DNA from 2 places in the Bradyrhizobium sp. S3.12.5 genome. Region 1 is predicted to be linked to the other one. Evidence: predicted binding sites of a transcription regulator. Region 1 holds the regulator's gene; the other holds the start of a gene.
What was found. The regulator LexA, encoded in region 1, represses DNA repair genes until DNA is damaged. The targets are predictions, from matches to a motif close to TGTTCNNNNTGTGTTCNG.
Positions count from the first base shown of each region.

Region 1 (5,895 bases):
CCGGTGCTGTGGGTCGTTGCCCCGACGACGGTGGCGCTGGCGCTCGGGGCGGTGTTGTTGCGCCGGAGCCGGTGGTTTGCGCCGGCGATCATGATCGCGGCGGTCGCGGCCGGCTTTGCCATGGCAACCTGGAAGACGGCGCGCATCGCCCACACGGTGCTCGCAAGGCCGCTTTATTCGGTGTCGCTGTCGGGCTTCGTCGAGACCCGCGACATCCGCGAACGCACCGACCGTTTCGTGCTGCGCGTCACCGCGATGGAGGCGCAGCGCAGCGACGTGAAGCTGGAGCGCGTCCGCCTCTCCGTGCGCAAGGGGACGGCGCCCGATGTCGGCAGCTTCGTGCAGCTGAAGGCGCGGCTGATGCCGCCGCTCGCGCCGTTGCGGCCGGGCAGCTACGATTTCTCGCGCGACATGTTCTTCCAGGGCATCGGCGCCTCCGGCTTCGTGATGGGAGCGATCACGGCCGTGGCGCCGCCCGATGCCGGCGGCCTGCAACTGCGCTATGCGGCGGTGATGCAGGGCCTGCGCGATGCGATCGACGCGCGCATCCGCGCCACGCTCGACGGCGACAACCGCGCGATCGCGACTGCGCTTTTGACCGGCCGCCGCGATGCCATCACCACGCCCGTCAACGATGCGATGTTCATCTCCGGCCTCGGCCATGTTCTGTCGATCTCCGGGTACCATATGGCTGTCGTCGCCGGCGTCGTCTTCTTCGCGGTTCGCGCGCTGCTGGCGCTGATCCCCGGGCTGGCGGTCGGCTTCGCAATCAAGAAATGGTCGGCCGCCGCGGCGCTGGTCGCGTCCGCGTTCTATCTGCTGCTCTCGGGCGCGGAGGTTGCGACCCAAAGGTCGTTCTTCATGACCGCGGTGGTGCTGATCGCTGTCATGGTTGACCGCCGCGCCATCACCTTTCGCACGCTGGCGGTGGCAGCGCTGATCGTGCTTGCGGTCGCGCCTGAGGCGCTGGTGCATCCCAGCTTCCAGATGTCCTTTGCGGCAACGCTCGGCCTGGTGGCGCTGGTGCAGATCGGCATGCCGAACCTGTTTGCCTCGCCCGATCACTCGACAACCGCGCGCATCGCGCTGTGGGGCGGCCGCGAGATTGCGATGCTATTCATGGCCTCGATGATCGCGGGGTTTGCGACCACGCCCTATGCCGCCTTCCATTTCCATCGCGTCACGCCCTATGGCGTGCTTGCCAATCTCGGCGCGATGCCGGTGGTCTCGGCGCTGGTGATGCCGGCTGGGCTGTTGGGATTGCTCGCGGCACCGTTCGGGCTCGACGGGGTGTTCTGGTGGTTGATGGGGATCGGTATCGACTGGATGGTGGCGGTCTCGCGATGGGTCGCGGCGCTGCCCGGCGCGATCGGCCACGTCAGTGCCTTCGGCACTGCGCCGCTGATCGCGGCGAGCCTCGGCCTCGTCCTGATGGGACTGCTACGCACGCCGCTGCGCTGGTCGGGCGCGTTCGTGCTCGTGGCGGCAATCGTCTGGGGTCTGTCGGTCCGGCAACCCGACATCCTTATCGCCGGTGACGGCCAGAGCGTTGCCGTGCGGGGCAGGGACGGGCAGCTGCACCTGATCAGGGCGAGCAAGGACAGCTTTCTGCTCAAGGAGTGGCTCGCGGCCGATGCCGACTCTCGCGATCCCGGCAGCGTCGCGCTTGCCGATGGTGTGTCGTGCGACGAGTCAGGCTGCGTGACGCCGCTCGCCGACGGACGCATCGTTGCGCTGGCGTTGCGCATTGACGCGCTGGGAGACGATTGCAGCCGCGCGGCACTGGTGGTGACGGCAAGGTCCGCGCCGCCGGATTGTGGTGCGATGGTGGTCGATCGGCCACGTCTCGTGCGTCAGGGCGCGCTGGCGCTGACGCCGCGTGGCGACGGCTTTGCGATTCAGGCGGTAAAGGCGAGGGGCGCAAACCGCCCCTGGTCGCCGGCGGCGGCCGGCGATGGAGATTTCGAACAGACCCTCATGCCGCGGTCGGCAGCTCCGCGCTCCAAAGACGCAACGCCGTCTGACGCCGACCTGCAGGCCGATGACTGAGATCGACGGCTTAGCCGATCGGCAGGCGCGGGGACGTGGAGCGGCTGTCGGCGACCTGCGGCTTGTGCTCGCGCTCGCCGAGCGGCTGGGTCACGGGCAGTTGCAGCACGGTTGCGCGCTGGCCTTCGACCAGTTGCGTCACCAGGACGTATTTGCCGTCGGGGAATTCGATCGCGTCGTGATGGCGGTCGGGAATGTGCGGATCGACCTTGCCGAACTTGCCGACGCGCGAGTTGATGGTGCGCGTCCAGATCCAGCGATTGTCGTAGCGGACGTTGTCGGCGAAGGCGAGCTCCGTTCCCGGCAGCAGGCAGACCGCGACGGACATGTCGGCTTCGGAGGCGAAGCCGCGCGTCGAGGTGCCGCGGAACGTTGTCGTGACGATCGTCTCGCCAACTTCTGCGGGACGCGTCGCGACGGCATGCAGGCTATAGTCACACATCGGGTGCTCCTCAATCAGGATAGAGCACCCGCGCCTCTGTCTCGGAGGCGCAGGCCCCTATCAGAGTGGAAGCTCATCTTATGCTTGTTTGTGGGCAAATCTGCGGCTCGCATCAGCAGAGCGCGATCACATTATCTTTTTCAAATGCACGAGGAACAAAGCCTGCTCCCGCGCATTCGGTGAGCGCGTTGCTTCAGCGGCCGGCTGGCGCTGACCAGCCCGAATATTGCCAAGCCGGCTGCGCGACGGCGTTACGGGCATTGCGGAATTGCTCGGTCGTTGCGCGCGGTGCTTTGCGAGCGTGGTGCTGCGGCTGCGCAGCCAAGGCTTGCGAGCCCAAGGCTTGCGACCCCAAGGCTTGCGACCCCAAGGCTTGCGACACTAAGGCCTGCGACGCTGATACTGCGATCAGCGTCATCGTGACGGTGCTCAAAATGATCTTGCGCATGTTGGTCTCCTCGGTCTGGCAAAGGCCCTGCGAAGCAATGCGTGCTTCGTTGCGGCGTGCCGAGGATGTAGCGCTGGAGAAGGGGCCGGATAATCTGTGCAAAACCAGAAAGACTACCCAGCCGGAGCGGACAATCGTCCGCTCCAATCGTTGATTGCGCTCGCCGATAGCGACGCGATCAGTACTTCCGGTACAGCCCGATCAGCTTGCCCTGGATCTTGACCCGGTTGGGCGGCAGGATGCGAACCTCATAGGCCGCGTTGGCCGGCTCGAGCGCGATCGAGGCGCCGCGACGGCGGAAACGCTTGAGTGTCGCTTCCTCGTCGTCGATCAGGGCGACCACGATGTCGCCGGTATCGGCGCTCTCGTTGCGCTGGATCAGCGCCATGTCGCCATCGAGAATGCCGGCCTCCACCATGGAGTCGCCGCGCACTTCGAGCGCGTAGTGCTCGCCCGAGCCGAGCATGTCGGGCGGGACGCTGATGGTGTGGCTGCGGGTTTGCAAAGCCTCGATCGGCGTGCCGGCCGCGATCCGGCCCATCACGGGCACTGCGACTGGACGCTCACCCTCGTCGGCCGGCAGGCTCGACGCCGGGCGCACCTTGCCGAGATTGCCCTCGATGACGCTCGGCGTGAAGCCGCGGCGGCTGCCAGCGGCGGCCTGGAGTTCGGGCAGCTTGATCACCTCGATGGCGCGGGCGCGGTTGGGCAGGCGGCGGATGAAGCCGCGCTCCTCGAGCGCAGTGATCAGGCGATGGATGCCTGATTTCGAGCGCAGATCGAGCGCGTCCTTCATCTCGTCGAAGGAGGGCGGCACGCCGCTTTCCTTCAGACGTTCACTGATGAACCGCAGGAGCTCGTACTGTTTGCGCGTTAACATCTCGACCAAAATCCCCCGGTTGATGTCGTTCGATTCCGAGACGCTGAAGTCAGCAATAAGCCGCACACGCTCGAAACAAATCATGAACGGACACTATATGTTCGATACTTGTTCCGCAACTGCTTAATTTACCGTGAACGCGACAAAGTTCGCGGAACGCATGCGAACAATGCGCTCAAACGGGCAGTCGCAGCACCTCGCAGGGCGCTCCCGCTTCGGCCCTCGGTGCGAACGGTGCGCGCACGAGAAGTGCCTGTGCCGCAGCGAGATTCGCAAGCAGCGAGGAGTCCTGGTGATTGACGGGAAGGGCGATCAGCGTGCCGTCATCACGCACATCCAGGCGGGCGCGCAGATAGTCCTCGCGCTGGTCATTGGCGCCGACGTCGCGGCCGAGCACGGCGCGTTCGCGGCGGTGATGAACCATCGAACGGCCCGACAACGCACGAATCAGCGGCACCATGAACAGGAAGCCGCAAACGTAGGATGACACGGGATTGCCGGGCAGGCCGATTACGCGCATCGCCCCGAGCTGCCCGTTCATCATCGGCTTGCCCGGCCGCATCGCGATTTTCCAGAACGCCATCGAGGTGCCTTCGTCGCGGAGCGCCTGCTGCACCAGATCGTGGTCGCCGACCGAGGCGCCGCCCGTCGTGATCAGGATGTCGGCGCCGGATTCGCGCGCGCGGCGGATGCCGGCGGTGGTGGCGGCAAGCGTGTCGGCGGCAATCCCGAGGTCGATGGTGTCGGCCCCCTCGCTGCGAGCGAGCGCATGCAGGGCGTAGCCGTTGGAATAAACGATCTGGCCATGACCAGGCGTCGTGCCCGGCATCACCAGCTCGTCGCCGGTGGCAAGAATCGCGACCTTCGGACGGCGGCTGACCGCCAATTGCGGGTGGTTCATGCCGGCGGCAAGCGCGAGGTCGCGCTCCGTCAGCCGGGCGCCCTTGCGCAGCAGCACGTCACCCTCGGAGAAGTCGACGCCGGCCGGGCGGATGTGCCGACCGGTGACGGCTTCCTCCTTGATCGTGATGCGCTTGCCGTCGGCAACGGTGTCCTCCTGGATCACGACTGCGTCCGCGCCGTCGGGAACGACACCGCCGGTGAAGATCCGGACGGCTTGCCCGGCACCGACAGTTCCTGCAAACGGCCGGCCGGCAGCGACCTCGCCGATGACATTGAGCTGCGCATCGACCCTGGCTGCATCGGCCGCGCGGACGGCATAGCCATCCATCGCCGACATCGCCTGCGGTGGCTGCGTGCGCCGCGCCGCGACGTCGCGCGCGAGGACGCGATGGAAGGCCGCATCAAGCGCGACAGATTCCTCGGGCAGCGGCTCCGCACCGGCGAGCACCGCGGCAAGCGCATCGGAAACCGGCATGAGGGCCACGGCTGAAAGCTCCTGCTTGGGCAACGCGACAATCAGGTCGCGGCCAGCGTTCTAGCCGACTGTGGCCGTTGAGGCAAAACGGATGCGCATACGCGCGGACGCAGCTATTTCTGGAGCAACAGCCGCACCAGCTCGGCCTGTCGCCCCACGCCGGTCTTGTCGAAGATCTTCGACAGATGGCTGCGCGCGGTTCCGTCCGCGATGCCGAGCCGTTCGGCCGTGGCTTTGCGGCCGCCGCCCTTGACGATCTCGAGCGCGAAGGCCGCTTCGGCACGGGTCAGGCCGTAACGCGCGCGTAGGGCGTCGAGTCTTGATCTCGCGTCCGGCTCGGGGTCGGTGATCAGCACCATCGCACTCGATCGCCAGCCGGAGGCGAGCGACACCGAGCTCTCCGCCCAATCGCTGCCGACCGGCGTTACCTGCACGTGCAGCGGCATGCGGCCGGGAAGCCGCCGCAGGCTCATCTCGCCTCCGATGCGATCGGGATTATCGATGCTGCACGAACCGACCAGCGTTTGCAGACAACGGCCATCGTCGCTGGTGATGGCGCTCAGCGCGCCCGCGTCGATCACGATGCCGTCGGCGGCGTCGAGCCATTCGCGCGCGCGACGATTGACGAAGATCGGGCGGGCCTGGGCGTCCGCGAGAATGAAACCCTGATCGAGGCCGTCGAGGCCCGCCAGCGCCGC
Region 1 covers NZ_JBEPRF010000010.1:81,609-87,503, reverse strand. Annotated here, with positions in the region: gene ABIC09_RS16300 (ComEC/Rec2 family competence protein) at 1-2,049, shown strand, start outside; gene ABIC09_RS16295 (hypothetical protein) at 2,060-2,491, opposite strand; gene ABIC09_RS16290 (hypothetical protein) at 2,685-2,939, opposite strand; gene lexA (transcriptional repressor LexA) at 3,118-3,819, opposite strand; gene ABIC09_RS16280 (molybdopterin molybdotransferase MoeA) at 3,995-5,206, opposite strand; gene ABIC09_RS16275 (helix-turn-helix transcriptional regulator) at 5,311-5,895, opposite strand, start outside.

Region 2 (5,895 bases), on a different contig from region 1:
GTCGTGAGGAACGCGAAGATGTCGTTGGTCGTCTCGCCTTCCTTGAGGACCACGGCTGGATGCGGGGCCGCGCAGATCCGCACGCCCGCGAGCGGGCGTTCGAAATCGCTCGCCTGGATCCACCATGCCGCAACGGCGTAACGCAAATTGTTGAAAGCGATTGAATTACTATCTTGCGGCTAGGTTGTCCGTAAGTAGAATCGATATGTCGACCTAAGCAATCTTGACGGTATCGCAGTTGCATTCGACTATTATCAAGCCCTGTTGGATCTCGATCGCGGATACGCGGCTAATAGAAATCTTGAAACGGCTCGAATTTACGGCGGCTTTGCCGGAGGCGGCGGAATTGGTGCTGGGCTGGGCGCGACGCCTGTAGCGGGGCTCGAAGGTGAAGGCGTTACATCGTGCAGAGTGTGGACACCGGCGGCAACGAGAGCTCCGATCAATAGTCCATAGACAACAACCAGTACGCCGCGGGTCTCCCGATAGTTCTTCATCGCTTGTTCGATCGGCGTTTCAGCGATTTCTTCCCGCTCGCGAACGGAGATGTAACTAAAAAGACTTTGCATCCAGCTCCGTCGGGACGAGGCTTGGCTTTGGAAGAACGCGCCATTGATCCGCCACTGCAACGCGAACGACAGACCGATGAATACGGCGGCCGCAAAGTAGAATAAGGAAGAGATGAGAGAACCCGGTGTCTTGGCCGCATCACCCAGGATCTTCAGTATAAAAGGCGCTGCCGAGACGGCCAGGTCACGCCAGAGCGTAGCCGCAAGATCCTGCGCCCGTTGTGCTACCTTCTGAGTTTCATCAATCACGGTCTTGCGGAGATCGGCGAGTGCCTTCAGAGTCTCGCGGCTCGATGATTGGACGTGAGCTTCATAGGCAGCTTTGGCCGCCTCAAGCGCCTGCTCCAATGTCGTGGCGAGATCTTGCTGAGGACGGCTCGCCCGAGCCAACTCGCCGGAAAAGAGCAGGTGGCGTGCCTCGACATCTGTCCCCGAAAGAAATACCCAGTTGGCGGATTCAGTCAATCGAGAACGAGCGCCGGGCAGGGCAGGATCATCGGCTCTAATGCGATAGATCGGAGGCGTCGCTGCCGCTTGCAGCCAGACCTGGCCATCCTCGAGCCAGGCGCGGGAGACGAGACCACCCAACAATCTGCGGGCAGAAACCGTTTCCCAAGCTTGATACGCCGGCGATGAAACCGCTGGCGCGGCCAATAACAGCCAGGGACTGAGATCGGTAACGATTTCACGGTCGGGGACAAAGTCACGAACATAGCGAGTCGGGTCGATAGGCCCAAGCAAAGGCTCCGTTGGCGGTGGCGTTTGCGCGAAATCCCATGAAACGAACTCCAATCCTCGTGCGCGAAATGCCTGAGTGGAATTCAAGTCGGCGATCGCGAGGCGCGGGAGCACAGTCCGTTGCACCAAATAATGTGGGATGTCGGACTGGAAGATAAAGAAGGCGCAGCCGTCGGCAGTTGGCTTTCCGAGCGTGATCACGATCTCGCGCGTCGAATCAAAGATATCACCCGTAACGAGATCACCACCGAGAGCTGGATTATAGACTTGCAATGACGAGAACGGCGGTGGGACGTCGTCGACGAACCCGAGCCAGGCGACCTGCGCATCGACAGACGGCAGCCGCCCTCGCAACACAAGGGCGTCAATACGTTCGTCCGCCACGGCGCCGTTCGCGACAAGCTCACGTACGCGTTCGACCAGATGTGTTGAGCTCGAAGTCATCGAGTGTGATCTTGTCCCTAATGATGATCTCGCCCTTGTCGCGGTTCACCGAAATGACTGAAGACATCAAACCGACAGGGAAGGTCAATTTGACCCCGCTTGCCGTCTCGACGCGACGGTTCTTGGGCGCCTGAATTGCGTTCTTTTGGAGCACGAACGATTCGCCCGCCATTCCTTCGCGCTTCAGCTTTGCCTTGAAGTCTGTCAGCACGGGGCTATCATCAGGCAGCGGCCCGAAAATGCTCTTCAGCCAATTTTCAGCACTTTCGCCGTCGACGGAACCGCCGGACTGGCTGGCGTCGTAGAGGCGTTGCGCCAGATTTTTCATCGCGTCCTGCGGAAGTATGTCTTTGTGCTTGTGCGCAATGTTGCGCGTGATCTCGACGATTGTCCTTGTCAACTCCTCTTCCGTTCGCTGGCGTCGCACGAGCAAGAACTGTTCGAAATAGGCTGCAGGCCGCTGCGGATTTTGACGATCGACAACGCAGATTTCGTCGCGCTCTTTGCCCAACTTGATGAGCGCGGCTTTCTGCAGGGCGTTGCGGTTCTGGACAAAAGTCCGCTCAATCTCGCCGAAGGTCGGCTTCGGCTTCCCCGAACGCCCGCGACTGACGTCGTAGTCGTAACTGAGAACCTTTTCGTCCTCGAATTTCAGAAGCGCAAACAACCGGCCACCTGAACAAGACAGCGAGAAGATCAAGAAGGCGCCGACAGCCGTGCTGCCTCCATGAGCTTCATTGAACGCTGTTGCGAGTTTCTCGCTCTCTTCCTGGAAAGTTGCCCTGTCCCGGCTGATCCGAGCCAGTTGCGCCCGCACCGCCGCGTCCGCGAGGAATTCGTATCGGTTTCCGCTGTTGACCGATCGGACGCGGCCCAGGAAAAAAGATGCGTGTCGACCGGCGTCGAACGCCGTTAGTAGCTGAAAATGTTCCTCTCCCGGGCCGACAATATGAAAAACGCTCTGATCAATGCGCAGGCTTTCGAGTTCCTGCTCAGTAAGGAAGGCCATTCACCACCATAGAACAAAAGGAGAACATTTGCGATCGCGCCGCTTTTTATTCCAAAATCTACGTCGTGTTCCGTTAAGAATCCTGCATCTTGTTAAGAATTCCACCCCGACTTGTGGTCGCGGGGCCCTGCGTTGGACGGTTCAAAGAGGGCCGGCCGCCCCACTTGGGTTGCTGCTTATCCACTCGGGTTGAGGCGGGGTTGAGGGAACATCAACGCTATGTGCGTGAAGACTTTTCACGTTTATCGTATGGCGCGAGTGTTTTTCGCTGTATATGAGGTGTTTTCGGCTGGAAGGGCTAAATTGAGAGTGAAATTCACGACCGAGAACGTTTTTCACGGATTTGGGACAATGGAAATAGAGTTTTCAGGGCCCGTGAGTGTTTTTCATGACCGGAGGCTGCCGGAGGTGGCAACTCCTGTTGGCTATGCTGCGCTGATTGACGCCTACAACCTATCCGTCCCCGTCCCGCGCATGCTTTCGGCCATCGGAACAAAGCACCGGATCATTGAGCAAGGGGGATGGCGCATCTATACGCCACGCCATGCGCCGGACGCGACGCTTGAGGGACATCTCACCTTCGCTCTCAAGAATGAAGGACTCGATCTTGCAATCCTGAAGCGGCTTTTCCTCGCCGTGAACGAGGATCAGCGGTTTGCCGCGCTCACCTTGTGCGTCACCCATAGTCAGCTCCTTTGGTTGCCAAGTTTCTCAGACATCAACCCGCCCTTGATGTCGTCAAGAAGATGCTAGTGTGGCTGGCCGATCCAGGTACAAAGGTAGTCCATGTGAACCAATCGCTCCTCTCTCTTCAGAGCTGGCGATTGTGGAAAGGTTTGCTGTGGCCTTTGCTCCGCCGGGCAATACGGATCGCGCGCAAGCATGGTCGTGCCGCCCGTGTTGTGCCGACGATACAGATATGACCTGGCCACGCATCCCCCGCCGCATTTGGCGAGCAACGAGCACCCGCTGCATCCCTCGACTAGGTCCGGATTTGCGTTGCGCTGCCTGAACACCCGAAATTGCGGGCTGGAAATGATCTCCGACAGCTCATTCGTCAGCAGATCGAATTCCGATTTGTAGTCATGTAGATAGACGCAAGGACTCACATGCACCTTGCCGTCTGGCGAGATCGAGTGGATTCTGAATGACGTTCGTCCGCAGGGACATCGCCGAGCCTCCGAGGTGTTGGTCACCGCCGCGATGGGTGGTTCGCCCAGGTCGACGGGATCGCACAACTCCATCAGCCGGGCGAAACCGGCATAGTACATGCTCGGCGGAAGCGCGATCCTCATATGCGCGGGCTCGGTCGGCTTGATCGGGTTGATCCGGACGTTGGCGTCGTGCGATTTCGCCAACTTGACGAGTGCTTCAATGTGCCCGATGGAGAAGTTCCAGTTCATCGCCGCCATGATGCAAGCCCGCGAGATGCCCTCGCGGCGGCAGATATCGAGCGCCTCCACAGCTTGCCGAAAGATGCTAGCTCCCCGATTTTCATTGTGTTCGTCTTCGAACGGCGAGTCGAACGAGATGTCGCAATCGTTCAACAGGCGAAATTCCCGATAGTGATCCTTGTACAACCGCACCAACGATATGCCGCTGGTCGTGAGGCCCACCAGGATGTCCTCGTCCGCGAGCCTCCTGATGATGTAGGGCAGCAAGGTCGCCTTGGGGTTCGACCCGTTGGTGAAGAGCGGTTCATTTCCGCCGAGATTGACCGTTTCAACGCTGTGCTTCTTCAATTGATCGACTATCCGATCGATCATCTCGACGGTAAGGTCGCTCCCCTTCTCCCTAGCATTCATGCTGTAGCAGTGCGTACAGCGATATGGACAATCGTTCCCCAGCGTCCAGCCGATATTCTTGATCGCAACCTCGCACTCGGGCAGGTCGCCGAACTCCTGCACCGGGCCCACGTTGAGCTTATAGTGTTCGAGCCGGTCGAAGCTGATCGCGAATGGCTTTGACATTTTTAGACTTCTCATCCGAAGAAAGGATTGGCGTCGGCGTCATACACCAGCCCGGCCGACGCGTAGGCGTGGTCAACCCGTGTCGCCAGCGTCTGGTATTTGATCTTGTTCCCTGCGACCTGAGCGTCAACAAGGCCATCGACGTCATGCTCACCCGACTCAACGGCGTCCAGGAGGAGTTCCATGAAGGCGAGGTCGTGCCGCCGCAGTTCGGTCGCAAGCGCGTGGAATTCGACCAGTTCCTCGTCCTCGAGTGCCTTTGGCGCACTGATGGCGTCGATCGCTTTGTCGTAAAGGCGAAGATGGCTCTTGTGCCACCGCTTTAGGCCCGTATAGGCCTGAACCACTTCTTCGGCGGCCAGACGATAGTTTCGGTTGCCAGTCCCATCCTCGTTGGCGCCGATCAGATTTCGTTTTCGCAGCAGCCTCGTGAACGGCGTTCCTTCGGCCGCATACATCTCGGAGAAAATTCCCTTGCTGATCGTCCAAACGTAGTCCGACATGCGACGGTGATTTTCCCGCAACTCTTCCATCGTCGTGCCGTGATCAAAGAGAATGTGCCCGGCTTGCACGTAGATGCCGTGTCTCTTGAAGACATCAAGGGCTTGCAGGTTTTGATCAACGCTTGCACTCTTCGCCATCCTCTTCAATGCGGATTCCGAATAATTCTCGATACCGCACGAAAACGCGAAGAAGCCCGCCCGCTTGAGCTGCCTAATTGCCTCGTCGGTCACGCGATCCGCTCTGATCGAACCTCGCAAGCGCACGCGCAGGCCTCGCGATTGAATATCGTCGGCAAGTTCACGGCACCACAGCTCGTCTCGAGGCGGCTCAATAAGGCTGTCGTCGATGACTTTGAAACACGTCGCCCCAAGGCGGCTAACCTGCTCCAACTCGTCGACGAAGTTTTCGATCGAACGCTGCCTCCAATGCGAACCATCCGATACCTTCGCAAAGGCAACGATCGAGCAGAACGTGCAGTGGGCCGCGCAGCCGCGTGACGAAAGCACGTGCACAGCGCTCCGCCGCTCAAGTGAGGCGCGGATCGTGTCGCGGCTAGGAAAAGGTATGGCGTCAAGGTTCGCGGCCGCTGGCCTGAGCCCGTTACGAACGATCTTTCCGCCGTGTTTGTAGCTGATGCCTGAAATGTCGGAGAGGTCCAGTT
Region 2 covers NZ_JBEPRF010000039.1:7,182-13,076, reverse strand. Annotated here, with positions in the region: partial or broken gene ABIC09_RS35890 (SOS response-associated peptidase) at 1-47, opposite strand, end outside; gene ABIC09_RS35885 (hypothetical protein) at 318-1,751, opposite strand; gene ABIC09_RS35880 (nucleoid-associated protein) at 1,711-2,760, opposite strand; gene ABIC09_RS35875 (hypothetical protein) at 3,070-3,513, shown strand; gene ABIC09_RS35870 (radical SAM/SPASM domain-containing protein) at 3,510-4,730, opposite strand; gene ABIC09_RS35865 (B12-binding domain-containing radical SAM protein) at 4,742-5,895, opposite strand, start outside.
Region 2: the regulator LexA is predicted to act here: its motif matches at 2,770-2,787, upstream of ABIC09_RS35880 (nucleoid-associated protein).